One region of the Arthrobacter sp. B3I9 genome, then DNA from elsewhere that is predicted to be linked to it. Evidence: predicted binding sites of a transcription regulator. Region 1 holds the regulator's gene; the other holds the start of a gene.
The links. Region 1 encodes LexA, which represses DNA repair genes until DNA is damaged. Its sites were predicted from a motif close to TCGAACANNTGTTCGA; they were not measured.
Positions count from the first base shown of each region.

Region 2: the regulator LexA is predicted to act here: its motif matches at 3,726-3,741, upstream of QFZ65_RS10040 (DUF6504 family protein).

Region 1 is NZ_JAUSYO010000001.1:3,049,385-3,063,830, forward strand. It holds gene infC (translation initiation factor IF-3) at 1-298, opposite strand, end outside; gene QFZ65_RS14190 (DUF1844 domain-containing protein) at 647-1,033, shown strand; gene QFZ65_RS14195 (MFS transporter) at 1,134-2,513, opposite strand; gene QFZ65_RS14200 (SseB family protein) at 2,574-3,506, opposite strand; gene priA (bifunctional 1-(5-phosphoribosyl)-5-((5-phosphoribosylamino)methylideneamino)imidazole-4-carboxamide isomerase/phosphoribosylanthranilate isomerase PriA) at 3,520-4,266, opposite strand; gene QFZ65_RS14210 (hypothetical protein) at 4,333-4,491, opposite strand; gene hisH (imidazole glycerol phosphate synthase subunit HisH) at 4,492-5,256, opposite strand; gene hisB (imidazoleglycerol-phosphate dehydratase HisB) at 5,253-5,879, opposite strand; partial or broken gene QFZ65_RS14225 (histidinol-phosphate transaminase) at 5,963-7,082, opposite strand; gene QFZ65_RS14230 (LysM peptidoglycan-binding domain-containing protein) at 7,173-7,670, opposite strand; gene lexA (transcriptional repressor LexA) at 8,117-8,866, shown strand; gene QFZ65_RS14240 (ATP-dependent DNA helicase) at 8,946-11,021, opposite strand; gene hflX (GTPase HflX) at 11,014-12,582, opposite strand; gene QFZ65_RS14250 (class I SAM-dependent methyltransferase) at 13,130-13,744, shown strand; gene dapF (diaminopimelate epimerase) at 13,725-14,446, opposite strand, start outside.
Region 2 is NZ_JAUSYO010000001.1:2,113,731-2,128,176, reverse strand. It holds partial or broken gene QFZ65_RS10045 (DNA polymerase III subunit alpha) at 1-3,368, opposite strand, end outside; gene QFZ65_RS10040 (DUF6504 family protein) at 3,365-3,688, opposite strand; gene QFZ65_RS10035 (hypothetical protein) at 3,823-4,209, shown strand; gene QFZ65_RS10030 (chorismate mutase) at 4,220-4,546, opposite strand; gene QFZ65_RS10025 (VOC family protein) at 4,561-4,983, shown strand; gene QFZ65_RS10020 (SOS response-associated peptidase) at 4,996-5,742, opposite strand; gene QFZ65_RS10015 (mycoredoxin) at 5,903-6,160, shown strand; gene QFZ65_RS10010 (S-(hydroxymethyl)mycothiol dehydrogenase) at 6,268-7,353, shown strand; gene QFZ65_RS10005 (MBL fold metallo-hydrolase) at 7,350-7,991, shown strand; gene QFZ65_RS10000 (biotin/lipoate A/B protein ligase family protein) at 8,081-8,827, opposite strand; gene QFZ65_RS09995 (DUF2177 family protein) at 8,844-9,227, shown strand; gene QFZ65_RS09990 (thioesterase family protein) at 9,228-10,031, opposite strand; gene QFZ65_RS09985 (phosphodiester glycosidase family protein) at 10,157-11,131, shown strand; gene QFZ65_RS09980 (bifunctional glycosyltransferase family 2/GtrA family protein) at 11,141-12,223, shown strand; gene QFZ65_RS09975 (DUF4956 domain-containing protein) at 12,257-12,892, shown strand; gene QFZ65_RS09970 (polyphosphate polymerase domain-containing protein) at 12,889-13,677, shown strand; gene QFZ65_RS09965 (carbohydrate-binding domain-containing protein) at 13,745-14,446, shown strand, end outside.

The sequences.
Region 1 (14,446 bases):
TGTCACCGGCACCCAGGAAGCGGAGCGCGTGGCCGCGCTTCGTCTCGTAGTCGTGGGTGTCGATCTTCAGGCGGAACCGGATTTCCTTCAGGACCGTGTTGGTCTGGTTCTTCCGGGCCTCGCGTGCCTTGACCGCGGCTTCGTACTTGTACTTGCCGAAGTCCATCAGCTTGCACACCGGAGGCTTGGCCTGCGGTGCTACTTCAACGAGATCAAGATCGGACTCGGCAGCCAAACGCAGGGCATCCTCAATACGGACGACGCCTACTTGTTCGCCTGCAGGGCCGACCAGCCGCACCTCGGGGACGCGGATACGCTCATTGATTCTTGGCTCGCTAATGTTAAAGCTCCTGTGTTCGTGAGGGGTATTCCACCGGCAAATAGAGAAGGCCCCCAATTGCCGGAGCAATCGAAGGCCTCGAAGATCGGTACTGCCTGCCTCCTGGGAGGCGGCATGCATGCCCGTCAGGCTGAAGCCCGGGGGAATGCCCGACCAGATACCCGGCAACCTTGCTTCTTGCGAAGCTTCCCGAAGGAGAGCGGCTGACGCGGGTGGGAGAGAACTCCGCTTGCAAACTGAAGAACGCTTCCATCCAAAAGCGGGTGAAATAACGTCAATCAGTCGGTCTGTGACAAGCTTACCAGCATGAGCACTTCAGACAGCAATTCACACGTTTATGAGCCCGCCGGTGCCCAGGCCGACGTCTCGCAGCAGATCCGCGACATCTCCGAGGTTCCCGCGATCGAAGTCATCACCACGGCAGCTGTGCACCTGATGAGCGCAGCAGCAGTAAAGCTCGGCCTCGCCGCCGAAGACAACGCAGAAGAGCTCAAGGACCTGGACGAGGCCCGCAAGCTGATCACGGCCCTCGCCGGGCTGGTCACCGCCGCGGCCCCCGAGATTGGTTCCCAGCACGCCGGCCCGTTGCGGGACGGCCTGCGCTCCCTGCAGTTGGCCTTCCGCGAGGAATCCACCATCAAGGATGCTCCGGGCAAGGGTCCGGGCGAGAAGTACACCGGCCCGGTCAACTAGCAGCGGACCAGCCGGTCGGGCTGGCTGCTGAGGCACCGCGCATCTTTAGACGGCGGCGGGCGGACACTCGGTCCGCCCGCCGCCGGCGTTTAACCCCGGCCTAAGCCTCCGCCGCGCCGTACCCGGCTGCAGCGGCAAGCCGCCGCCGGCGGCGCTGAAGGACCAGGCCCACAAGGCAGAGCAGTACGCCGCCCGTTCCGACGGCGACGAACCCGGCGGAAGGGCCGACGCCGTCGATGAAGACCCCGGCGAGCGGCGCGCCGAGTGCCACGCCGCCGGTGAGGGCGGATCCGTACCAGCCCATCGCCTCGCCGCGGCGCCGCTCGTCGACGAGTTCGGCGACTTTCTCCGAGGCCGCCGACAGCACCGGCGCGCAGAGCAGGCCCGGCAGGACGGAGAGCAGGCCGAGGGTCCACGTGTCCTGCGCGAACGCCATCGGAACGGTCATGGCCGACATGCCCAGCAGCAGAAGGACCGGCGAAATCGGCCGGTGCATGGCGCCGTAAACGAGCCCGCCCACCACTGAAGCCCCACACCAGAAAAGGAACACCAATCCGATCTCGGCCTGGTGCCCGCCGGATTCGAGGGCGGCGACTATCCCGACGTCGGAGCCGCTGAGGACCATGCCGGCCCCTGCCGCGACGGCGAAGACGGCGGCCACCGCTGCGCTGAACCACGCGAAGTTGTGCCGGACCTTGTGCCGGACTTTGTGGCGCAGACCGGCCGGGGCCGCGCGGCGCCGTTCCGCAGCCGCGAGCGGGGCGAACTCGGCGGCGGCTTCGTTGAGGTGTGCCGGCGCGGCCGCGACGACGGCGGCCTCCGCCGCTTCGTGCTGTCCTGTCCTAAACGCTGCCTCGGACTCTGTACCCGCCTCTACCTCGGATGCAAGGCCTGGGTCGGGGCTGCGGGTGGGTGGGTTGAACCACATCAGGAACAGCCCGGAGACGGACGTGGCCACGCCGACGACGGTGAGGCCAAGCACGGAGAATCCGGCGGTGGCGACGAGGGCGCCGGCGGCCGGACCGATCATGAAGACCAGCTCGGTGGTGATCGCATCCAGGGCGAAGGCGGTGCGCCGCTGCTCCCCGGTGGCCAGCACGCCCAGGGACTGGCGGACGACGCTGAAGATTGGGAGGGTCAGCAGTCCGCCCACGAAGACCAGCGGCAGCAGCAGCTCGTAGGACACGTGCGGCACGATCGACCAGATGACAGTCTCGGCGATGACGGACGGGACGAGGGCACGGCGCAGGCCCACGGTGTCCACGCGCCGGCCCCGCCAGGGTGCGCCGACGGCGATGCCGATCGTCATGACGGCGGCCGCGGCGCCGGCCGCGGCGTAGCCCTGGCCGAGGGTGAGCACGATGTGCAGGGTCAGCAGCACACCGGCCGCTGAGTGCGGTATGCGGGCGAGCATGCCGACGAGGAGGAGCCGCCTGATCGGGCGGACGGCCAACAGCTCCCGGTAAAGCGCGAAATTCACGGACTACTTCCTTCTGGTACTGCCCCCGGCAGCACCAGGGTTTCCCCCGCCGGCCGTCAGCTACGGTGCTGCGCGCTGCAATTTGAGCTCGATCGAGTCAACCCGCTCCGCAAACAATTCATTCCGTGCCCAGGCCTCGTTAAGGCCTGCCACGATGGACTGGACGCCCGCGGCGTCGAGTCCGTCTTCCAGGTACAGCTGGACCCGCAGCTCGGGCCCGGCGCCGCCGCCCGGAAGCTGCCTACCGTCTGCAGCCAGCGAAGCCACTCCCCCGCCCGGATGAATTTCAACACGGCGGACGGCCGGAAAGCCAGCGGCGGCCTCGCCGAGGGTCTGTGCGAGCTCCGGATCAGCGTACGACGGCGTCCAGGTGCGCTGTTGCGCGAGGGCCCAGACGGCGGGCCGCCGGACCACGAATGGAAGGTCGGAACCGGGGTCCAGGACCAGCAAGTCGGCACCTTCGGCCACGGCGGAAAGTGCCGCGCGGGGCGCGTAGACGGCGACCGGGCGGGCGTCGGGGTGCCAGGCTTTGAGAGCGGCGGCAGACGTGAACGCTGGCATTGCCGTCCGCCCGTCAGGCGCCTTCAGGGTCACCAGGGCCATGTCCGCCTGCTTGTCCCCGTGCAGGGCATCGCCCTGCGCGTCCGCGGCGCCCTCCGCTTCTTCGGCCAGCCGGGCCAGGATCGGCACAAACACACGCGCGGTGGCCAGGGACGCCACGACGCCTGCCTCGCTGCCTTCACCGGCCAGCAGATCCGCCCGCGCTGCAAGGTACCCGGCGTCGGCGGCGCCGTCGTCGTCGTCGAAGTTGTGGATCCTGGCGTCGTCCCCGGACAGGCTCCGCCCGGCCCACGGCTGGCCCGCGGAGTCGGCGGCCCCGCCCGCCCGGGCCAGGGCGGCGGCGATGTGCCCGGGAAGGTGGCGGGGAGGCTCAGCGGCGCTGGCCGCCGGAGTGCCCGGCAGCGGGCCGGTGCCTGACGGCTGGGATTCCATGGGCGCGGTCCGGTCAGCGCCGGCCGGCGACGTCGAGCGCCTCAGGCAGCGTGAAATTGCCGTTGTAGAGGGCCTTGCCGACGATCGCTCCCTCAACCCCGAGCGGCACGAGGGAACGCAGCACCTTGAGGTCCTCAAGGCTCGAGATACCGCCGGAGGCGACGACGGGCTTGCCGGTCTTTTCCACCATCTGCCGCAGCAGTTCGACGTTGGGGCCCTGCAGCGTGCCGTCCTTGGTCACGTCGGTCACTACGTAGCGCGCACAGCCGGCCTCTTCCAGCCGGCCCAGCACCTCCCAAAGGTCGCCGCCCTCTTTGGTCCAGCCGCGCCCTGCCAGCGTGGTGCCGCGGACGTCCAGTCCGACGGCGATCTTGTCGCCGAAACGGCTGATCACGCGGGACGTCCACTCCGGGTTCTCCAGCGCCGCGGTTCCAAGGTTCACCCTGGCAACGCCAAGCTCAAGCGCCTTTTCGAGGGACTCGTCGTCGCGCAGTCCGCCGGAGAGCTCCACCTTGATGTCGAGCTGTCCCACGACCTCGCGGAGCAGTTCGGCGTTGGAACCGCGGCCGAAGGCGGCGTCGAGGTCCACGAGGTGGACCCATTCGGCCCCCTGCTGCTGCCAGTTGAGCGCGGCCTCCAGCGGGGTGCCGTAGCTCGTTTCGCTGCCGGCCTCGCCCTGGACGAGGCGGACGGCCTGGCCGTTGACGACGTCGACGGCGGGCAGCAGCTCAAGCACGGGCAGCGGGGTTTCGGTGGTCATCGGGGATCCTCGGCTTCTCAGGTGCGCGGGTGGACGGGGCGCGGGTGGACGGGCGCTGCCGGACAATCAGACGTCGGACAGCGTAAAGAGATAGGCAGCGAACAGCGACATAGCGGCCAGGACGTAGAACACGATCTGGACCCAGCGCGGGCTCTTCTGCTGCCGGAAGGACAGCGCCCCGCCGATCAGCAACCCGGCAAGGCCCATGAGGAGCAGGGACCACATCTAGGCGGTCTGTTCCGGGTCGGCACCGGGGGCGCTGGCAGGCGCGGCCGGTGCGCCCTTGCGCAGGCTCTCGACCCAGTTGCGCAGCAGGCGTGCACCGGCGTCGCCGGACTTCTCCGGGTGGAACTGCGTGGCGCAGAGCGGACCGTTCTCAACCGCCGCGATGAACGGGGCGCCGTGCTCGGACCAGGTGACCAGCGGGGCGGCCATCCGAGGCTGGATGACATCGAAGTCCCATTGCTGCACGCCGTAGGAGTGCACAAAGTAGAACCGCTCGTCCTCAACACCGGCAAAGAGCCGGGAGCCGGCAGGAACGGACACCGTGTTCCAGCCCATGTGCGGAACGACCTCGGCCGGCAGCAGCTCCACCTTGCCGGGCCACTCCCCCATTCCGGGCGCCTCGGTGCCGTGTTCCACGCCCGCCTCGAAGAGGACCTGCAAGCCCACGCAGATGGCGAGCACCGGACGGCCGCCGGCGACGCGGCGCCCGATCATCCGGATCCCGTCGACGGCCTTGAGCTCCTTCATGACCGTCTCGAAAGCACCGACGCCGGGAACCACCAGGCCGTCGGCGTTCAGCACGTCTTCCGGCCTGGAGCTGAGAATGACCTCGGCGCCGGCGCGCTCCAGCGCCCGGACAGCCGAGCGGACGTTGCCGGAGCCGTAGTCCAGCACCGTGACGGTGGGCTTGCCCTCCGGAGAGGCAGGCTTCCGGCCGGCGTCGGGATCGATGATGGCGCCGTCCCGCAGGACCGGGCCGGTCACAGTGCACCCTTGGTGGAAGGGATGCCCTCGACGCGGGGGTCGGGCTCCACGGCGGAACGCAGGGCGCGGGCAAAAGCCTTGAACTGGGCTTCGACAATGTGGTGCGGGTCCCGGCCGGCCGTGACGTTCATGTGCAGGCAGATGCCGGCGTGCAGCGTGATGGCCTCGAAGACGTGCCGGGTCAGCGAACCCGTGAAGTGTCCGCCGATCAGGTGGTATTCCTGGCCTGCTGGTTCGCCGGCGTGGACGAGGTAGGGCCGCCCGGAGACGTCGACGACGGCGTGCGCCAGGGCTTCGTCCAGCGGGACCGTCGCCTCCCCGAACCGGCGGATGCCTGCCTTGTTGCCCAGGGCCGTGCGCAGCACCTCACCGAAGGTGATGGCGATGTCCTCGACGGTGTGGTGGACATCGATGTGGGTATCTCCGGTCGCCTTGACCGTCATATCGATCAGGGAGTGCTTGCTCAGTGCCGTCAGCATGTGGTCGTAGAAGGGAACCGACGTGCTGATCTCGGAGACGCCGGTGCCGTCCAGGTTGATCTCGACCAGCACGGATGACTCGCTGGTGGTCCGTTCCATGCGTGCGGTCCGGCCCTCGGCAGCAATTGATCCGGTGTTGCTCATGTGGGGGTGTCCTTTGTGATGAAGGCGGTGCTGTGGTGAAGGCGGTGCGGGCGTCTGGCGACGATCTTGTCCCGCAGTTAAGTCTAGGCCCGCTGGTTCGCCGCGCTGCTCAGGATCCGCTCGAGGGCCTCAAGGAAGGCTGTGGTTTCCGTCTCAGTACCGGCCGTGACGCGCAGGTGCCCGGGAATGCCGACGTCCCGGATGAGAACCCCGGCATCCAGCAGCCCCTGCCAGACGGCGTGCGGATCTTCAAGGCCGCCGAAGAAGACGTAGTTCGAGTCCGACGCTGCGGGTTTGAGCCCCATCCGCTGCAGTTCCGATACGATCCTGTCCCGCTGGCGCTTGATGTCCTCGACGTCGGCCATGAGCGCGACTCTGTGCTGCAGCGCGGCGAGGGCCGTTGCCTGCGTGATGGCGGAAAGGTGGTACGGAAGACGGACCAGGCGCAGCGCGTCCGTCACTTCCGGTGCGGCCGCCATGTAGCCCAGCCGGGCGCCCGCAAGGGCAAAGGCCTTGCTCATGGTGCGCGAGACAATGAGCCGCTCCCGGCCCGGCAGCAACGTCAGTGCACTGGGCGTTCCCTCGTGGGCGAACTCGTGGTACGCCTCATCGACAATCACGATGGTCTGGCTGGCCTCGCCCGCCTCATATACGGCCTCCACGACGTCCAGGCCCAGGCCCGTGCCGGTGGGATTGTTCGGGGAGCAGAGGGAAGACGATGTTGGCCTGGGTCTCCCGGATCTGGCGGGCGGCCGACTCTGCAGTCAGGCCATAGCTGTCAGCCCGGAGCCCCACGATGTACTCCGTGTCGGTCCCGGCGGCGAGCAGGGGGTACATCGAGTAGGTGGGAGGGAAGCTGAGGGCGGTCCGTCCCGGCCCGCCGAACGCCTGGAGGATCTGCTGGAGCACCTCATTGGAACCGTTTGCGGCCCAGATGTTCTCTGGGCCCAGGCCGTGGCCGAGGTACTCTGCCAGCGCTTCGCGTAGTTCCGTGAACTCGCGGTCCGGGTACCGGTTCAAGCCCGCCGCCGCCTCGGTCACGGCCGCTGAGATGGCCGCGCGGACGTCCGCCGGGACACCATGGGTGTTCTCGTTGACGTTGAGGAGGATGGGGACGTCCAGCTGGGGCGCCCCATAGGGGCTCATGCCGCGCAGGTTGGTCCGGAGGGGAAGTCGGTTCAGGCGCTCTAACTGGTCAGTCACTCCCCTAGTTTAAGTGAGATCGCAGCGGGGCCTGACACTGTGACGCCAGGCGCATACGGCTGGAACCGGAATGAGGGTACACCGGCGGTGTTACTTGGCCGGGACGAAGAGGGTCTGGCCGGGCCGGACGCGCGCAGCGTCGAGGTTGTTGAGCTGGACCATCTCGGCGACGACGTCCCGGGGGTCGCGCTCGGGTGCAACGGTCCCGGCGATGGCCCAGAGCGATTCCCCCGGCTGGACGGTGACGGTCACTGTGGGAGTCACGGACAGCTCGGAAGCCGACTCGGACGCTTTGGCCGGTGCGTTCAGGAACCCGCTGAGCGAGAGGAGCAGTGCGGCCAGCAGGATCAGGGGTCCGATGAAGAAGACAAGCCGGCCACGCCGGGTCAGCCGGAGCGGGGCCTGCTTGGCACGGGAGCCGCGGGCGGCGGGAGCACCCTTGCCGGGTGCCGTCCCGGACGTGGAACCGCCGGGCCGGGAAATGCCCTGCTGGGAGATACCGTGCCGGGAGATACCGCGGCCACCGACTGTGCCGCTCTGGAAATTGCCGTGGCCGAAAGTGCCGTGAAAAGCGCTTGATGCTGACATGAACTGAGCCCTCCTGGACCATACTGTGCCGCCCGGCGTACTCCACGTACCTGCCGCCAACCGGCCTTGCTTCGAACATAGAACCGAACAACGCGTTCGCCATGAGCCGCAGCACTGCAAGCCGGCTCCGCGATATTCGAATACATATTCGAACTCTACTGATCCAGTTTTAGCACTTATGGACGAACATTGTCGAGACTCGCTAGAACAAATGTTTGAAAAAGGTGCGCGGCTGGCCTACGTTTGAGTCACAGGACAGACGCTTCTGCAGTCGGCCGCTTCCGCAATTGCATTTCCTCGGAGCTGCATTTCCTCGGAGCTGCATTTCCTAGGAGCGCTTCTGCGGCCGATCATCATTAGTTGATCAGCAGGGTCCGACATTCAGGCTGGAAGGTCCCGGTAGCTGCAGCCACAGCAGCCGGACACGATGAAAGGCAACGGCACATATGGCAGCACAAGCCACCGGCGGCAGGGCACCGCAGCGGAGCCCGCAGTCAGCGAGGCCGCCAAAGAGCCTGACTGTCCGGCAGAAGAAGATCCTGGAAACCATCCAGCGTTCGGTCACGGACAATGGCTACCCGCCTTCAATGCGCGAGATCGGTGACATTGTGGGCCTGGCGAGCCTGTCCAGTGTGACCCACCAGCTGTCCCAGCTGGAGAAGCTCGGCTACTTGCGCCGCGACCCCAAGCGGCCGCGGGCCATGGAAGTGCTCATGCCGCTGACCCTCGACGAGGGCAGCACCGAGGTTTCCGGCGTCGGGAAGTCGGGCGGCCTGCGCGCCCTGGGCGGCCACTCCGTCTCAGAACTGGCCAGCGCCACCGACACCGCCATGGTTCCGCTCGTGGGCCGCATTGCGGCCGGCGGGCCGATCCTTGCCGACCAGGTCGTGGAGGACGTCCTGCCGCTGCCGCGCCAGCTGGTCGGACACGGCGAGCTCTTCATGCTGAAGGTCGCTGGAGACTCGATGATCGATGCCGCCATCTGTGACGGCGACTGGGTGGTGGTGCGCCGGCAGGGCGATGCCATCAACGGAGACATCGTTGCCGCCCTGTTGGACGATGAAGCGACCGTAAAGACCTTCCGCCAGCGCGACGGCCATACTTGGCTGCTGCCGCAGAACACGCAATACGAGCCGATCCTCGGCGACCATGCCGTCATCATGGGCAAGGTTGTCTCGGTGCTGCGCTCCCTCTAAAACACGAACAACAGGGCCCGTCCGGCATGCCGGACGGGCCCTGTTGTTTTCGCTTTTCCGCCGGGCCGCTCCCCCTCGGCTATTTCGCAGCCTCCGTTGACGCCTGGGAGAGCCGCTCCAGGGCCGCGACGGCGACTGCCGGGTCGGTCGTGGGCCAGAACGGCGGCAGGGCTGCCCGGAGGAAGCCGCCATAGCGCTCCGTGGAGAGCCGTGAGTCCAGCACCGCTACCACGCCCTTGTCCGTCGTCGTCCGGATCAGCCGGCCCGCCCCCTGCGCCAGGCGGATCGCGGCGTGGGTAGCCGAGACGCTCATGAAGCCGTTGCCGCCCGACTGGGCCACTGCCCGGGAGCGCGCGGTCATCAGCGGGTCGTCCGGCCTCGGGAACGGAATCCTGTCGATGACCACGAGCCGGCAGGAGTCGCCCGGGACGTCAACGCCTTGCCACAGGGACATGGTGCCGAACAGGCACGTATCCGGTTCGTCGCCGAACTGGCGCACCAGCGCCGCCATGGTGGAATCCCCCTGGCAGAGAATGCTTACGTCCAGCCGGGCACGCAGCGCGTCAGCGGCGTCCTCGGCTGCCCGCCGGGAGGAGAAGAGGCACAGCGCTCCGCCGCCGGAGGCGCGGATCAGTTTCTCAAGCTCGTCGAGTGCTTCGGGCGACATGCCGCGGCCGGGTTTGGGCAAGTGCTTGGCCACGTACAGGATGCCCTGCTTGGGGTATTCAAAGGGCGAGCCGACGTCGACGCCGGTCCAGCTGGGCGCGCCGGGGCCCACCAGCCCGAGTCCGCCTGCGGCCGGTTCAAAGGCGGAGCCGATTGCCAGCGTGGCCGATGTCAGGATGACGGTGTGTTCCGCGAAGAGGCCCTCGCGGAGGCGTCCTGCCACGCTCAGCGGTGCGACGTTAATGAGGGCCGGCGCGTCTTCGTCCGGCCGCGAGTATCCCTGGGCAGGGTCAAAGGTGCTGTTGCGGGAAAACCAGACCACCTCACGGTTTTCGCGGGCCGCAAGCAGCCGTTCGCAGAGTTCCAGGATGACCATGAGCCGCGAGCGTGCCAGCTGCCGGCCGCCGTCGACGGCGCTCGTGGAGCTGTCGCCCTTGGAATCCGAAAGCGCCGCGCGGCACGCGTCACGAAGCTGGTCCACGCAGTCCAGCTGCTCGCTGTTAAGGCCGTTGGGCAGCAGTCCGCTGGGGACTCCTGCGATGGCCAGTTCAAGGTTCGATGCGGCATTGTTGAGGGCGTCCACCGTGATGCCCGTGTGCTTCCGGGCTCCGGACGCGGCCGCGTGGACCATGGCCACGGAGAGCTGCCCGGACACCGCACCGGTGACGCGGTCCTGCAGCTCGTGCGCCTCATCCACCACCACGACGTCATATTCGGGCAGCACGGCGAGGCCCTCGAAGGCGCTGACAGCCAGCATGGCGTGGTTCGTGACGACGACGTCGGCGTCGGCAGCGTTCTGCCGGGCCAGTTCGCTGAAGCATTCGGCCGCGAGCGGACATTTCTGGGCGCCGAGGCATTCCATCGATGTGACGGAGACCTGACGCCAGGCACGGTCCGTGACTCCGGGCATGAGTTCGTCGCGGTCCCCGGTGGCGGTCTCCTCAGCCCATTCCCGGAGCCGGACCACCTCCTTGCCGAGCTGGGAGGAGGGGCCGCCCATCGCTGCGGCGAAATGCGGTACGGACGTGTCCTCGCCGAGGGAAAAAAGCTGCCCCTCGGACGGTTCCTCGGAGGGGAAGCCGCCCTCGAGCTTGTGGCGGCAAACGTAGTTGGAGCGGCCCTTGACCAGCGCCACCTTCACCGGGCGCTCCAGGGCGGGGGTGATGTTCTTGAGCAGCCGGGGCAGGTCGCGGCCGACAATCTGGGTCTGCAGGGCCAGGGTGGCGGTCGAGACGAGGGTGGGCTTTTCGCTCTCGAGGGCATGCGCGATCAGGGGAATCAGGTAGGCCAAGGACTTGCCGGTTCCGGTGCCGGCCTGGACCAGCAGGTGGTCTCCCGTCTCGATGGCGCGGGCCACCTGGCGGGCCATTTCATGCTGGCCGGTCCGGCTCTGGCCGCCCATGCCGGACACCGCCCGGTCGAGGAGTTCGATCACGAACTCCTCGCCGGACGGGGTCCCTTGTCCTTCCGGATCCTTCCGGTCAGTCATTGCCGATGAACGGATCCAGTTCGGCCGCCAGTCCCTCGCGCACCATGACGACGGCGCGCGTGCCGGCCTCCTCATGGTCGAGGCTGAGGATCTCGGCGTCGGTCTCGTGCAGCTTGTTGAGCAGGTCCCCGCGGTTGTACGGAATCATCAGCTCAAGCTTCACACTGGGCCGCGGGATGCCTTCGCTGATGGCCTTAAGCAGCTCCGGAATGCCCTCTCCGGTGCGGGCCGAGACCACCACGTGCCGCGGTTCACGCTGCTTGAGCCGTTCGATCACAAACGGGTCGGCAGCGTCGGCCTTGTTCAGGACGATGATTTCCGGCACCTTGCGCGCATCGACCTCGCTGAACACCGAGCGGACAGCGGCGATCTGGCCCTCGGGGTCAGGGTGGGAAGCGTCCACCACGTGCAGGATCAGGTCCGAGTCCGCGACCTCCTCCAGAGTGGAACGGAACGCCTCCACGAGCTGGGTGGGCAAGGAGCGGACAAATCCCACCGTATCGGCAAGGGTGTAACCCAGGCCGTCCGAGGTTTCGGCCTTGCGGACCGTCGGATCCAGGGTGGCGAACAGGGCGTTCTCCACGAGCACACCGGCATCGGTCAGGCGGTTCAGCAGCGAGGACTTGCCGGCGTTGGTGTATCCGGCGATCGCCACCGACGGCACGGCATTACGACGGCGGTTGGCCCGCTTGGTTTCCCGGGCCGGCTTCATTGCAGCGATTTCCCGCCGCAGCTTGGCCATCCGCGTGCGGATGCGTCGGCGGTCCAGTTCGATCTTCGTTTCACCGGGACCACGCGAGCCCATGCCGGCGCCGGCACTGCCCACCTGACCACCGGCCTGGCGGGACATCGACTCGCCCCAGCCACGCAGGCGCGGGAGCAGGTATTCGAGCTGCGCCAGTTCCACCTGGGCCTTGCCTTCACGGCTCTTGGCGTGCTGGGCAAAGATGTCCAGGATCAGTGCCGTGCGGTCAATGACCTTGACCTTGACGATGTCCTCCAAGGAGCGCCGCTGGGACGGTGCCAATTCGGCGTCGACCACCACGGTGTCCGCGCCGGTGGACATCACGATGTCCTTCAGTTCCTGCGCCTTGCCCGAACCGAGGAAGGTGCTCGGGTCCGGCTTGGCCCGGCGCTGGACGATCCCGTCAAGGACCTCCGAGCCGGCCGTCTCCGCGAGGGCTGCGAGTTCGCGCAGCGAGTTTTCGGCGTCGGCGAGTGTGCCTTCGCTCCAGAGGCCTGCGAGCACGACGCGCTCCAGGCGCAGCTGCCGGTATTCGACCTCGGTGACGTCTTCGAGTTCGGTGGACAGGCCCGCGGTGCGGCGCAAGGCGTGCCGCTCCTCGAGATCCTGCTGGTCGCCGTCGTGGTTGCTGAAGTCCTCGTCCGCGCCGGAGATCGCCTGGGCCTTACCGAGCGCCGGCTTGGGCTCGGCCGCAGCGGGGGCGGCGGCCCGGGCAGGGGTGTCCTTGGAGAGGATCCGGTCGATGACAGCTTGGATTTCCGCAGGGCTCATGTCCTGGGCTGCTGAATCGGATCCGGTGTTGGGCTGACTGGTCATGGTCTCCTTTGAAGGTTCGGCAGTTTCAGAATAGTGCCGATTGGAAGTCTGCGGGGCGGTATTCGCGCTGGGCTGACGACTATTGGTCAATTCGGTTCTCCTGGATGCCCTGCGGCAGCAGTACCGCGGGCAGGGTGGGCTCCGTGCGGGAGCGGTGAACAGCAAAGCTGTAGATAAGGGAAGGAACACGGCGGTTGTCGCCGGACTGTGGGACAGTCTTGGGGCTGTCCGGGAGCTGGACTGGAAAAGCGCCGCTGGACTCAGAAGAGCACTGCTGGACTCCAAGGGGCCGGGCGCCAGGCGGGACCCCTGAAAAGGATCACCGGTTGTGGTGGCGCACTGAGCGGAAGGTAATTACCTGCGTCGCTGCGGGGACGGGACAGAGCCTATGCTGGCTACTTGGCCCGTGCCGGCTACTTGAAGTTCAAGATCATATATCAATCTTACCAGAACGGTTTTCCGCGCCGGGTCGCCCTGCCCTCCGCGGGCGCGTGAGCTTGCCCACCGGTTTCCCATAGCGGCCGGGCGCCAACTAATCTGGCCAGTTATGGAGTCTGCACACTATTTCAGCGCCCAGCCGGCCGGGCCCTTCACCCGCAAGCCACTGACGGTGGAACTGGCCGGCGAGACCCGCCACCTGCAGACGTCCTCGGGAATCTTCAGTCCGGACGGGATAGACAAGGGAACGGCCGTTCTGCTGGCCGACGTCCCGTCCCCGGCGCCGCAGGGCAATCTCCTGGACATCGGCTGCGGCTGGGGCCCGATTGCGCTGACCATGGCGCTGCGGGCACCGCACTCCCATGTTTACGCCGTCGACGTCAACGAGCGCTGCGTGGCGCTGACGAACGACAACGCGGCGCTCCTGGGGCTGCGGAACGTCACGGCAAGCACTCCGGACGCCGTCGACCCCGAGCTGCGCTACGACACCATCTGGTCCAACCCGCCCATCCGGATCGGCAAGGACGAGCTTCACGCCCTGCTGCTGCTCTGGCTGCCAAGGCTCGCACCGGGCGGCTCGGCGTGGCTCGTCGTCCAGAAGAACCTGGGGTCCGATTCGCTTCAGCGCTGGCTGGCGGCCGAGCTGGACGGAAGCTTCACGGTGACGCGGGAGAGCACGTCGAAGTCCTTCCGGATCCTGCGGGTCAGGAAAGCGTCCCGCTAGCGACGATCACGGCCGGACCGCTGAGCTCGACGTGTTCGTGGCCTTCCGCGCCGAGGAAGAACTTCACGCCGACAACACCGCCGGGCACCCGGACGTTCCAGACATCCGGGGCGCCCTGGCCGGCCCAGTGGCGGATGGCGACCGCCGCGGCGCAGGCCCCGGTCCCGCAGGACTGGGTCTCCCCGACGCCGCGCTCGTGAACACGCATCGTGATTGTTCCGACGCCGTCGTGGACCAGCGGCTCGGACGGCACCACGAACTCAACGTTGGTGCCATGGGGCGGGACGGGGTCCACGTGCGGAGCGGTGAACAGCTGGGTGGCCTCCATTTCGGCGGGTTCGGCCAGCGCCACCACGGTGTGCGGGTTTCCCATGCTTACCGAGAGGGCGGGCCGGGCGACCTCGAGGCCCTGGGCACTGACCAGCGAGTCCATGGCGCGCGCCGTCGCGTCCCCCGGAAAGATGAATTCCCACGGGCCCATGTCCACGGCGTAGCCGCCGGCGGTACGCACGATCGTCTTGGCGCCGCCCCGGGTGCCGATGGTCAGCGATTCGCCGGCAGGCAGGTCCACCAGGCCTTCGGTGATCAGGAAGTGCACGAAGACGCGGACGCCGTTGCCGCACATTTCCGACAGCGAGCCGTCGCCGTTGCGGTAGTCCATGAACCACTCGGCATCCGGGTGTTCCCGGAGCAGGTCCTGGC
Region 2 (14,446 bases), 940 kb from region 1:
GGCCATGCTGGCGCTGATGCTGATCCCCCGCGGACCGGTCCGCCGGGTGGTGCCGCGGATCAACAGCAGCCGGGTGCCGAACAGCAAGGACCCCGCCTGCTCCTGGGCTTCGTGGAAGAAGACGGAATCCACGCAGCCTGTGCCGTCGTCGATGCTGATGAACACCACCCGGCGGCCGCCGCGCATGGGCGGGGTCTGGGTGGCGACCCGCACGCCGGCGACGAGCACCTCGGTGCCGTTGCGCAGACCCAGCAGCTTGTCGGCGGTGGTGACACCCAGCCGGTCCAGCAAGGGCCGGTGGCTGGACATCAGGTGGTCGCTGACGTCCACCGCCATCAGGTCCAGTTCCGCCCGGACGGTGTCCACCAGGGTCGGTGCGGGCAGGACGGGCTTCAGGTTGCTGAGTTCGACGTCGCCTAACGGCAGGGCCAGCTGCCCGTCAATTACCTCGGTGCCTTTCCGGTGCGGCCGTCCCTGCAGGCTCTGCAGGTGCTGGACCAGGTCGGCGCGGTTGCCGGAATTGCCCGAAGCCCTGTGCAGGGAATCGAAGGCGCCCAGCTGGGCCAGCCGCTGGATGCTCGGCTTGCTCAGCCGGGACCGGGCGCGCAGGTCAGCGAGGGAATCATAGGGCTGTCCCGCCACGATCCGCTTCAGCTCGGCGGCGGAGAGGCCGTATATGCCGTTCAGGCTCAGCCGGGATGCCGAGCTTGCCGCGGTCCGGGCCGGCCGCCACGCGCTCCACCCGGTACTCGGCCTGGCTCAGGTTGATGTCCAGGGGCAGGATCGGGATCCCCAGCCGCCGGGCCTCCGCGACCAGCAGGCGCTTGGGATACATCCCGGGATCGTGCTCCCACAGCCCGGCGAGGAACGCCTCAGGATGGTGGGCCTTGAGCCAGGCTGACTGGTAGGTGGGCACGGCAAAGGCGGCCCCGTGGGCTTTGCAGAAGCCGAAGCTGCCGAAGGCCTTCAGCGTCCCCCAGACCTTGTCCACCACCTCGGGGCTGTAATTCCGTGTCCGGGCCTCCTTGCGGAAAAACTCCTCGACCTTGCCTTCCAGGACCTCATTGCCGAGGGCCCGGCGGAATTCATCGGCCCGCGCCAGCCCGCAGCCGGTCATCACATCGAAGGTTTTCAGGATCTGCTCGTGGAACACAGTGACGCCGTGGGTCTCTTTGAGGACCGGTTTGAGATCCGGATGCGGATAGACCTCCGGCGCGAAGCCGTGCCGGTGTTCCAGGAAGGGCCGCACCATATCCGATTTCATCGGCCCCGGCCGGAACAGCGAGATGTCGATAATGAGGTCGTTGAACTCCCGCGGCGCAAGCTTGCCGATGAGCTCTCGCTGCCCCGGGGACTCAATCTGGAAACAGCCCAGGGTGTGGGTGCTGCGGATCAGTTCATACGTGGGTTCGTCATCGAGCGGTACGGCATTGAGGTCGATCTGGCCGTCCGCGGAGATGTAGTCGGGTCCTGTTCCGTCCGGACCTGCCGGATGGGAGCCCGCCGCCACAACCTCGGCCTTGGAGGGATGCAGCCGGATGACCTCGCGGACCGCGAAGGCCATGGCGCTCTGCATCCGGACCCCAAGGACATCCAGCTTGAGCATGCCCATGGGGTCCATGTCGTGCTTGTCGAACTGGCTCATCGGCAGGCCGAGTCCACTGGGCTGGACCGGGGTGCGGTCCAGCAGGGTGGCGTCCCCCAGGATGACGCCGCAGGGATGCATGGAGATGTGGCGCGGGAGCCGGTCCAGCCGTTCGGTGAGGTCCACCAGCAGGTCCAGCTGCTGGTTTCCGTGGTGGTCCCGTTGTTCCACCCGGCCGGCGAATTCCTTCAGTTCCGGTTTCTCCTCCAGCGCCTCCCGGAAGTTGCGGGCAGAAAAACGCCACAGCTGCTTGGCGATATCTCCGATTTCTCCTTCCTCCATGCCCAGCGCCAGCCCGGCATCACGCACAGCACCGCGAGCGCGGTAGCCGTTCTGCATGCTCATCAGCGTGACGCGTTCAGAACCGAAGCGCTCAAAGATCTTCCGGTAGACGTTGTGCCGTTCGGCGCTTTCGACGTCGATGTCGATGTCCGGCAGGGTGGCGCGGTCCCGGGACAAAAAGCGTTCGAAAATGAGGTCGTGCTCGAGCGGGTTCACCTGGCTGACCTCGATCAGGTAATTGACCAGACTGGAAGCCCCGGATCCGCGGGCCTGCGGCCCGCACTCCCATGTCCAGGATCATCCGGGAGACTTCGGCCACGGTGAGGAAGTAGGAAGCGAAGCCCAGGCTGTCGATGATCCGCAGCTCATGACCGAGCCGGTGGCGCAGCTGCTCCGCCGCTTTCCCCCTGATTCCGGGGAAACGGCGGCTGATGCCGGCCTCGCAGCGCTGGGTGAGCTCCACGAGGGGGTCCCCGGCGATTCCGATCACTGACGCCTCCGGAACCACCGGCTGCTTCCACCCCATGTCCGCGACCGGGTCCATCCGGCAGCGGTCCGCGAGCGCCTCGGTCTGGGCCATCAGCCGCTTCAGGTCAGCGGTGCCGTATCCCGCCGCCGCCATGATCTCCTTGCCCAGCTGCAGCATCTGGGAAGCCGATTTGAGCCAGCCCTGCCCGTTGGGCTGGAGCAACGGGGCAGCCGAAAGCTCCGGCAGCGACTTCAGGGTACGGGCCGAGTCCAGCACATCAGCCGTGGCGGCCCCGTCCTCGGCGACGTAGCGCACGGCATTGCTCAGCACGGCGGGCACACCGTGTTCCGCGGCGAGTTTGAGCATCCGCACCGCGTGGGCGGTGCTCAGTGGTTCTCCGGGCGTGCTGAGCTGCGTGACCACCTCGGCGGCGAGCGTCCCCGGTGGCAGGGCGTCCAGCCAGCGCTTGAACAGTGTGCGGGGGCGCAGGTACCGCCGGCCGCCCATCTCCCGTCCGACGTCGGAGTCGGGTCCGATCAGGACGGTCAGCACCGGTTGCAGGGTTTCCGGGGAAAGGGTCCGCGAGGCGAGCTCCGCCCGGGTGACGGCGACGGGCACCGGTCCCCCGGCCTTGCCGGTGGTGCGGGCATGCGCGTCGGAGATCAGCCGGCACAGCGCCCGGTAGCCGGCGCCGTTGTTGTGCCCGTGGGCCAGGACCAGGACCCGTCCGCCCACCTGGGTGCTGAGGTCGCCGTCGTCGTCTAAGACCGCCAGGTCCACCCCGACGATCGGATCAAGTCCCGCGGCCATGCAGGCCTTCAGGTGCTTGACTGTCCCGTACAGGCCGTCGCGGTCTGTGCATGCGAGCGCGGTCGCGCCATCGGCGGCCGCCGCGGCCGCCAGTTCATCGGGCCAGGAGACTCCGTAATGGGCGCTGAAAGCGGTGGCAACGTGGAGATGGGTGAAGCTCATGCCGATTTTTGGGGGCGGAGGGCATCATGGATCCGCAGCAGGCGCCAGCGTCCGCTGCGCACATGCCGGGTCAGGTCAAGGGTGAGGGTTTCCGGTTCGGGGATTCCATCCTGGCGCACCTGGACGCGCCAGATCTCGTGGTCAACAATCCCGGGTCCGCTTCCCAGCGGCGCCCGCTGTTCCTCGGCCCACCACTGGCGCCGCTCATACCAGCGGATCGGCTCGGCACACACGGTGTAGTGCCGGCCTTCCCAATCCAGCTGAAGCGGGACACCTGTTGGGGTGCAGACAACGTCAACCGACGCGCTGAACATGCCCAATGTGCCTCCCGGACCAACCAAACTGCAGAGTAACTATTCGAATATATCTTCGAATAGTTCCAGTCTACGCCGGGGCCGGGGCAAAACCTAGATTCGGGGTGGACGGACGACTGCGCTGGGAGCAGGATTGAGCCATGAGCTCCCATAACGCACTCCTGAAGCACGTCAGCATCGCCGCCAAGGACACCGCCTTGGTGGCGAAGTTCGATATAGAGGGCAATATCCCGGGCCAGGGCGCCTACGTGGTAGGCCTTCTAGCCGCCGAACCGGACTTTTCGCACCAGCGCAGGCTGGGGATTGAGTTCATGAACGGCGAGGCCGTTTCCTTCTACTACTTCAACCACGACGGCACGGAAGAGAATTTCGACCTCAAAGGTGTGGAGCATTCAGGCAACTCCATCACCGGGAACTTCCCCATAGAGACGGTGCTGGGCCTCCCCAAGGGGCACCTCATGACCGCCTTCAGCGACTGTGACGGCCGGGAGTACCAGGCCAACGTTCCGGTGGAAGAGGCCCTCTGAGCCTGACCCGCTAGGAGCTGGCTTTGTAGACTTCCAGTTCCAGCGTGATGAAGGCATCGATCATGGCCCGGTACGTCTTTTCGACCAGGTCAACGTCGATGTCCTTGTGTTCGGCAGTCGCCTTGACGTGTTCGATGACCCGCTCCACCCGCCCCGGAGCCCGCACCTCGGCGCTGTCCGCCTTGAGCGTGCCGGCGATCCGGATCAGCCGTTCCCGGCGTCCAATCAGGGCCACAATCTGCTCGTCGACCTCATCGACGGCAACCCGAACGGCAGCGAGCTGCTCCCGGTCAGCCCGGGCGGTTTTGTCGTCTGCGTGATTTGTGGACATATGCATGACAGTATCCAAATATGCAGCCACGAGTCGACTTAATTTCGCTGGGTGTCCGCAGTGTTGACGCCTCCCGCCGCTTTTACGTTGAGGGCCTCGGCTGGGCCGTGCACCGGGAAGTGCCGGGCGAAGTCCTCTTCATCCAGGCCAACCACGGCCTGCTCCTTTCGCTGTGGGATGCGGGGCAGATGCAGTCCGAGGCGGCCACCGATCCCCCGGCCGGGATTCCCTGCATCACGCTGAGCCACAACCTCGGCAGTGCCGCGGGAGTCGACCAGGTGATGGCGGACGCCGCGAGGGCAGGGGCCGCGATCGTCACTGAGGCCAAAACGCAGCCTTGGGGCGGCTACACCGGGTACTTCGCCGACCCGGACGGCTACCGGTGGGAGGTTGCCTTCAACCCCACCTGGAAGGTCGACGGCGACGGCCGGGTGACGCTCTGACTCTCCCTTGGGCTAGAACAGGCTTCCTACCGGCTGGATGAGCTCCGGGGAGTCGTTCCTGACGTTCCCGACGGCGGTGCCGACGGCGTCGATCGTCCAGCCCTCCGCGACATCATGCGCCCCCGCCCGCACCAGCCCCACGAGGGCGGCGGCGTCGTCGGCCTGCGGGTCCAGCCAGTTCTGCATGGTTTCGCGGTCCATGGGCAGCGGAACCCGGTCGTGCAGCGCGGTCAACTCGGCCAGCACGCCTCCGGCATAGCCTTCGGGGGGCGAGTCGGTCGTCATGATCGAGGTTGAGAGCAACCAGCGCTCCGGATCGTCCTCGGACTTGGACGGATCCTTCCACCATTCATAAAGCCCGGCAAAGACAATGGGCCGACCATCCTTGGGGTGCACGTAATAGGGCTGCTTGTTGCGGCCTTCGCCCTTCCATTCGTAGTAGCCGTCGGCCGGGACGGCGCAGCGCCGCGAGCGCGTGGCCTTGCGGAAGGCCGGCTTCTCCAGAACGCTTTCGCTCCGGGCGTTGATCATCTTCGAGCCGATGCCCGGGTCCTTCGCCCACGACGGGACCAGGCCCCAGCGCGCGATGTGCAGCTGGCGGACCGGCTCACCGTCCACCAGCCGCTCCAGGAGCACCGGCACGTCCGCCGTCGGGGCCACGTTCCACGATGGCGGGATGGCGATCTCCTCCTCGAGTCCGGCGTCGAACTCGGCCAACAGGTCTCCGACGGCACGGGCCATCACATAGCGTCCACACATGGCACCAGCATGCCACCGCTGCCGGCCGTGCGGGAATAGCCGGCTTCGGGTTACGGTTGTTGGATAACGTAAGACTTTTGCAGCGACAGGCCGCCGCTGGCCAGCACAGTTAGAGTGCACCGCTAGCGGGCACCGTCAACCAGCCCTTGAGGAGAACTTCGTGGACTTCACCCCCGAATCCGGAACCATCACCATGTTTTCAACCACCTGGTGCGGGTACTGCAACCGCCTGAAGAAGCAGCTGGACGCCCAGGGCATCGGTTACACCGAGATCAACATCGAAGAAGTCGAAGGCACTGCCGACCTCGTCGAGCAGCTCAACGGCGGCAACCGCACCGTTCCCACCGTGCTGTTCCCGGACGGCACCGCGGCCACTAACCCTTCCGCAGCAGAGGTCAAGAGCCGGCTCGCCGCCTAGGCCCCACGCCCATTTCCGATGTCAACCACCAAGGCGCGGTCCTGCGGGACCGCGCCTTAGCGCGTCCCGCGCTCACATGAACACGGGCGCAAGAAAGGAAGATTTTCATGGTCCACAAGGTTAAAGGCGTAGTAGCCCGCTCCAAGGGAGCACCCGTGTCGGTGGAGACCATCCTGGTTCCGGATCCCGGCCCCGGAGAGGCGCTGGTGGATATCCTCACCAGCGGCGTCTGCCACACCGATTTGCACTACAAGCTCGGTGCCATCAACGATGACTTCCCGTTCCTGCTGGGCCATGAGGCCACAGGCGTGGTCAGCGCCGTCGGACCGGACGTCACCGAGGTGGCCCCCGGCGACCGGGTGGTCCTGAACTGGCGGGCCGTCTGCGGCGAATGCCGGGCCTGCCGCCGCGGCAAGCCGCAGTATTGCTTCAACACGCACAACGCCACCCAGAAGATGACGCTGGAGGACGGCACCGAGCTCACGGCCGCGCTCGGCATCGGCGCCTTCGCCGAAAAAACCCTTGTTGCCGCCGGCCAGTGCACCAAAGTAGACCCCGACGCCGACCCCGCCGCCGTCGGGCTGCTCGGCTGCGGCGTCATGGCGGGCATCGGCGCCGCCATCAACACGGGCAACGTCCAGCGCGGCGATTCTGTCGCCGTCATCGGCTGCGGCGGGGTGGGCACCGCGGCCGTCGCCGGTGCCGCGCTTGCCGGTGCCACCACCGTGATTGCCGTGGACATCGACGCCAAGAAGCTCGAACGGGCCAAGGACATGGGCGCCACCCACACCATCGATTCCTCTACGGCGGACCCGGTGGAGGCCATCCGCGAGCTCACCGGCGGCTTCGGCGCCGACGTGGTCATTGACGCCGTCGGACGCCCCGAGACGTACAAGCAGGCCTTCTACGCCCGCGATCTTGCCGGCACCGTGGTGCTGGTCGGGGTACCGAGCCCGGAGATGGCGCTGGAGCTGCCGCTGCTGGACGTCTTCGGCCGCGGCGGCTCACTGAAGTCCTCCTGGTACGGCGACTGCCTGCCCTCGCGCGACTTCCCGATGCTCATCAGCCTCTACCGGCAGGGCAAGCTGGATCTCGATGCCTTCGTGACCGAACGGATCACGATCGACCAGATCGAGGAAGCCTTCGACAAGATGCACGCCGGTTCCGTGCTGCGCTCGGTGGTCGAACTGTGAGCGGCGGAAACGGCGTGCGGATCGACCGGCTGGTCACCTCGGGCACGTTTTCGCTCGACGGCGGCACCTGGGATGTCGATAACAACGTCTGGATCGTCGGCAACGACGAGGAATGCCTGATCATCGACCCTGCACACGATCCGGCGGCCGTCGAGGCCGCCGTCGCCCGGCGCAGGGTCAAGGCCGTCCTGCTGACCCACGGCCACGATGACCATATCGGCGCCGTCGGCGAGGTCCGCGGCCGGCTCGGAGCTCCGGTATACCTGAACCGCGAGGACTGGATGCTGTGGGAGCGCGTGTTTCCGGGCACCGAACCGGAGCACGCCATCGCGGACGGGGACACCTTCGAGGTCGCGGGTGCCCGCCTGGTGGCGCTGCACACGCCGGGCCATTCGCCTGGGTCCACCTGCTTCTACCTGCAAAGCGAAGGGACGGTCTTTTCCGGCGACACGCTCTTCCAGGGCGGCCCGGGCGCAACCGGCCGCTCCTTCAGTGACTTCCCCACCATCATCGAATCCATCCGGGGTAAGCTGCTTACGCTCCCCGCGGACACCGTGGTGCTGACCGGCCATGGCGATCCGACGACGGTCGGCGCCGAAGCGCCGCAGCTCGAGGACTGGATCGCCCGGGGCCACTGAGCGCACCCTAAACCCCATCGATTGCTCCGAAACTGCCGTTATGAACCTTCACAACGGCAGTTACGGAGCAATCGATCGGGGTGGCAGCGTTAGCGCAGGGTGCTGAACTGCGCGTGGTCCAGTTGCGCATAGCGGGCATAGGTATCGAGGACAGCCGCCTCGACGGCGTCGACCCCCACGTGCGGGACGAGGTCGTTGACGGCGCCCGCCGTCGCCGGGTCCCACTCCAGGCCCAGGGCGGCGTAGCTGGCCTCCAGGACGGCCCGGATGGGGGCCGAGTTCTCCACCACGATCACCGAGCTGAACAGCCAGCCTCCCGCGACCACCCGCTGGGCTGTGCCGACCAGCTTCACCTGGTGGGACGGCAGCTCCGTATTCCGGCCGTGCACGCTGAATTCGCCGGGGCAGTACTCGCCGGGGATCTCGCCGACGGCGGCGTCCACGCCCGCGCTGCGGAGCGCCTGGGCCAGCAGTTCGCCGAAGAACGAAAAGCGGCCCTTGGCACCGGCGATCGCGTCCCGCTCCGGTTCCAGATGGTCGACCACCAGGGTCCCCTGATGGTAGGCAGCGGCCCGGCCGCCGGCCTTACGGACCAACGGCTCAAAGCCCAGGTTGCGGCAGGCGCGGGCGGCGTCGTCGAAGCCGGGGAGATGCTTGTCCCGCTGCCCGAATGCTACCGTCGGCACCGGGCGGTAGAGCCGGAGCGTGGGTCCCAACCGGCCGGCCTTGACCTGCTGCAGCAGCCCGATTGCGAAGTCCAGGTCAGCCGCCGCGCCCAGCGACTCCTCCTGCCGGACAATGGTCAGCGTCCGTTCTCCGCCCATGGCTTCCGGCATGTTGTTATGCTCCCTTATGGTCATCCTGCAGTTCCTCGTCGTTGCCGCCGCGTTTGCCGTTCTCGACTCCGTCTGGCTCAAGTCGACGAGCAAGTTCTACCGGCGCAATCTGGGGCACCTCCTGGCGGACAAACCCCATCTAGGGTACGCCGTCGTCTTCTACGTCCTGTACATCGCCGGAATCGTCTTCTTCGCGCTCCGGCCGGCGCTCGACGGCGGCAGCTGGCTCACGGCCCTGGGTTACGGCGCCGCCCTGGGAACGTTCGCCTACGCGACCTATGACCTCACCAACGCCGCGACGCTCAAAAAGTGGCCTCTCAGCATCGTGGTGGTGGACATCCTCTGGGGCGCCGCGCTGACCGGCCTGGCCACGGCGGTCGGCTGGCTCGTCTTCCACTAGCTAGGACGCCCGCAGGGTCAGGATCTGTTCCGCCCGGCCGAACGGCCCCTGAAGGTCGTGCAGCACCGTCGAGGTCAGGCCGATCCCGTCCGTTCCAAAGGAGACCTCATTGTCCAGCCCCAGCCACTCCCCTTCCGGCCGGCGGTACATGTGGATCTGCAGGTCCAGGTTGGGAAAGGCGTAGCTGCCCTTCCCCGGCGGGACGCGCGCGGCGATCCCGTTGGCCGTGTCCACCAGCCCGATCAGCCGGGCCAGGTCGCTGCTGTCCTCCTTGTTGGTAAGCGGGTGCCCGGTCTGCAGCCAGACCGTCCCCGAGCCGGCGCGGTGGCCCTCCGCAATCCGCATCTGCAGCGATTTGATGTAGCCGCCGGGCCAGACCTTTGCCGCGTCGTAGGGCTCGCAGGCTTCGGGCGCCGGGATCCGGGGATCCTCGAAGGCCGCGATGGCGGAGGTATCGGACATCATCATCCGCCAGGCCGTCGCTCGGATGGCCACGCGCCCGCCGGCCACCAGCTCGGCCTGCACCAGCTCGATGGTCCGCCCGGGGCGGAGCGTCGTGGTGGTGACCTCGAACTCGCCGCCCGGGATCAGGCCGAGGATCTCATAGCTGAGGCGCGCCATGCGCATGTCGTCGCGGGGCTCATGGCGGTCCAGGCAGTCCGCCATGATGCCGGAGGCGGGGGCCATGTGCTGCTCATGCTCGTTCCAGGCACCCTGGGCGTGGATGGTGGAGCGGAACCGCCCGTCGCCCAGCACCTCGTAGTAAAAGTCGCCCTCGGCAAGTTCCGGTAGTACAGCAGTCAACGTCCGCCCTTTCGCGTGGCTGGTGATTTCCCAACACCCTACCCTTCTGTGCCGGTCGCAGCTTTCACAGCTCCCGCTCAACTAAGGCTCACGGCCGGTATAAGTCCGGTGCCTAGAAATAGTGCATGACTCCTGACACGAACACACTCCGGTTGGGCGGCCGAGTGCGGCGCGCCGTGCTGGCCGGGGCCCTGGCCCTGACCCTCTCCGCGGGAGGCGCCACGGCCTGGGCGCTGGACCGCTTCGTCTTCGAACACGTCGAGATTTCCGACGTCGCGGCCTACGAGGCAAGCCAGGGCGTAACGTCCGGCGTCGCCGGCACGGCGGACTCCGCCGGCACCGCGGCCGAGACCACGGCCACCTCCTACACCTCCGCCGACTCCAGCATCAACATCTCCACCGTCGTCACCGGCAGCGGCAACAGCACCGTCACCTACTACGTGGCCGACGTCGTCCTCACCGACGCCACTGTCCTGCAATCCGCCTTCGCCAACAACAGCTTCGGCGAGAACGTCACGGAGACCACGTCGGCCACGGCTGCTGACCACGACGCCGTGTTCGCCATCAACGGCGACTACTACGGCTTCCGGGACTCCGGCATCGTCATCCGCAACGGCGTCGTCTACCGCGATGAGGGCGCCCGCCAGGGCCTGGCCTTCTACCGGGACGGGACGGTGAAGGTCTACGACGAAACCGGCACCACAGCCGCGCAGCTCGTGGCGGACGGGGTCTGGAACACCCTGTCCTTCGGTCCCGCCGTCCTTGAGAACGGCCAGGTGGTGGACGGCATCGAGGACGTTGAAGTGGACACCAACGTCGGGAACCACTCGATCCAGGGCGCGCAGCCGCGGACGGCCGTGGGAGTTGTCGGCACCAACCACCTGGTCTTCGTCGTGGTGGACGGACGGAGCCCGGGCTACAGCGCCGGCGTCACCATGACCGGCCTCGCGGACATCATGCAGCGCCTCGGCGCCACCACGGCGTACAACCTGGACGGGGGCGGTTCCTCCACGATGTATTTCAACGGCCAGCTCGTCAACAACCCGCTGGGCCAGGGCAAGGAACGCGGCACTTCCGACATCCTGTACATCGGGAACTGAGCCGAAGCCATGATCATCCTGATACCGGCCTATGAGCCGGACGACCAGCTGCTGCGCCTGATCCGGTCCATCCTCAACGCGGCTCCGCAGCTTACGCTCGTAGTGGTCGACGACGGCAGCGGACCGGCTTACGGGCCCGTGTTCGACGGCGCGGCCCGGCTCGGGTGCACCGTCATCAGCTATGCGGCAAACCGGGGCAAGGGCCACGCGCTGAAGGCGGGCTTCGGCTTCATCGCGGACCACTTCCCCGGCCGGGACGTTGTCTGCGCGGACAGCGACGGCCAGCACCGCGTCGAAGATATTCTCCGGGTCGCCGACCGCCTGCCCGTCGCGTCGGACGTGATGGTCCTGGGCGCCCGCAGCTTCAGCGGCCAGGTCCCGGCCAGAAGCAGAATCGGCAACACCGCCACCCGGTGGCTGTTCCGGCTGGCCACCGGAGAAGACATTCCCGACACCCAGACCGGGCTCCGGGGATACCCGGCGGGAATGCTGCCCTGGCTCCGGGGTGTCCCCGGCGAGCGCTACGAGTACGAACTCAACATCCTGCTCGAGGCCGGACAGGCCGGCTACCTGATCCGGACGGTCGGCATCGCCACCGTCTACCTTGACTCCAACTCCGGTTCGCACTTCCGCCCCTTCGCTGACTCGGTGCGGATCTACGCTCCCCTGCTGAAGTTCCTGGCGTCTTCCCTGGCCGCCTTCGTTGTCGACACCGCCGCGTTCCTCATCCTCATCGCGGTCACCGGCTCGGTCCTGTTCGCCGTCGTCGGTGCCCGGGGCATCAGTTCGGGGGTGAACTTCCTGATCAACCGGCACCTGGTGTTCCGCCACGGCGGCGAGCACAAGGCCGGCCGTACCGGCACGCGGTACTTCGCCCTCGTCGTCGTCCTCCTAGGCGCAAACCTCGCCCTGATGTCGGCGCTGGACCGGGTCGCGGTGGCGGCCCTTCCGGCCAAGCTGCTGGTGGAAGCGGCCCTGCTCACGGTCAGCTACTCCGTGCAGCAGCGGTTCCTGTTCACCCCCGGACATGTGCACTCATATACCCGCCATGGTCCCGGCACAGTTCCCGCACAGTTAGCGCGGGAATCGTAGAGACCAATCCACCCACTGACTCCGGAGATTCCCATGACACCGCTTATCCTCATCGCCGCCGACCTCGCCGGCATCAGCGTCCTGACCTTCGCCCTGTACCTGCGCCGGCACCGCCGCCGCGACCTCGTGGTGTCCTACCTCGGCATGAACGTGGGCGTGATGGCCGTAGCTGCCGCGCTCGCCGGGTCGGCCGCCGGCATCGGACTCGGCCTGGGCCTGTTCGGAGTGCTGTCCATCATCAGGCTCCGTTCCACGGAACTAAGCCAGCACGAGGTGGCCTACTACTTCTCGGCCCTGGCGCTCGGACTCATCTCGGGCCTGGGCATCGAGCCGGTGTGGCTGCCGCTGTCCCTGATGGCGATGATCCTGCTGGTCATGTTCGTAGGAGACCACCCGCGCGTCCTGCCCGCCTACCGGCACCAGACAGTGGTCCTTGACCGTGCGATCGCCGCCGAGGCCGAGCTCATCGCCCGCCTCGAGGAGGTCCTGCACGGCACGGTCCACTCAGCCACCGTGCATGAACTGGACCTGGTCAACGACAAGACGACCGTCGACGTCCGCTACGCCTACCTCACCGGCAGTGCACCCCGCAGCTTCGCGCCCGGCGCTCACCCAGGCGACGAGCTCCCGCGGCACGCTCTTGCTTCCGCCACGGCCGGTGCGGCATGAGCGCCGGCATTGCCGGCAGCCTCCGGCACCTGCCCGCCATCGGGCTGGAGGAACTGAACGCCGCAGCAGCCCTGCAGACCAGGGTGGACCGCAAGTACGTCCTCCCGGCCCTCCAGGCCAGACAGCTGCTGGGCGCATTCGAGGTGGACCTCAGGATCCTGGAGATGGACGGAAAACGCACTTTTGACTACGACTCCGTCTACTTTGACACCCCACAGCTGGACAGCTACCTGCTCGCGGCCAGGGGCCGGCGCCGGCGCTACAAGATCCGCACCCGCACCTACGTGGACAGCGCCGCGAGCTTCCTCGAAGTCAAAACGGAAGGCAGCCGCGAAGCCACGGTCAAGGACCGCATCCCCTACCATCTGGCGGACCGGAGCAGGATCACCGCCGAGGGACTCGCCTACATCAACGACACGCTCACGGAAACCATCGGCGGCGTCCCGTCCGGTCCCCTGGAGCCCGTGCTGGAAACCCGCTACCGGCGCACCTCGCTGTTCCTGCCCGGATCGGACAGCCGTGCCACCCTCGACGAAGCAGTCACCTGGCAACGCCCCGGAGGGAGGCCCTGGCTGCTTGACGGGTCGCTGGTGCTGGAGACAAAGTCCGGATCGACGGCAGGTCCGCTGGACCGACTCCTCTGGGACAGCGGCATCAGGCCAAGCCGCATCTCCAAATTCGCCACCGGCATGGCGGCCTTGTGCCCCGAACTGCCTGGGAACCGCTGGCACCGCACGCTGCAGCGGCACCTCAACCTCATCCCGGCAGCGGCAGCGGCTGCCTGACCAGCGTTCCTGAACCGCCCCGCCTGCCCGCCACTTCCCCCGCACTTAACCAGACAAGGACCCCACCATGAACAAGTTCCGCACCTACATGTCCGTCGCAGCCCTCGCACTCGCCGTCTCACTCACCGGCTGCTCGGTTGCCGGCACGGCGGCCTCCACCGGCCAGGCCGGCGCCACCGCATCCGGAGCCCAGTCCGCCGTGACGGTCGCGTCCGTGGAAGAGGACACGCACTTCGATTCCGACGACCTCACCTGGGACGCTGCTAAGGAGGTGGCGGTGACCCTCGCCGACGGTGGCAGTACCGTGGCCGCGGGGTCGACGTCGAACGCCGTCAAGGTGGACGGCGGCACGGTGACCATCACTGCGGCCGGGACCTACCGGCTCTCCGGCAGCCTGTCCGACGGCCAGCTCGTCGTCGCCGCAGGCGAGGAGGATGTAGTGCGCATCATCCTGGATGGGGCGGACCTCAGCAGCTCCACAGGATCTCCGTTCGTCGTCCAGAGCGCCAACGAGGCCATCGTTTACCTTGAGGGCGGAAGCACGAACACCCTCACCGACGCCGCCAGCTATGCGAACCAGGGAACGGACGCACCCAACGCCGCACTTTACTCAATGGCCGACCTGACCATCGCCGGCACCGGTTCCCTCACGGTGACCGGCAAGTACAACGACGGCATCGTCTCCAAGGACGGCCTGGTGCTCGCCGCCGGCAACGTCAGCGTCGATGCTGCGGACGACGGCATCCGCGGCAAGGACTACACGGTGCTG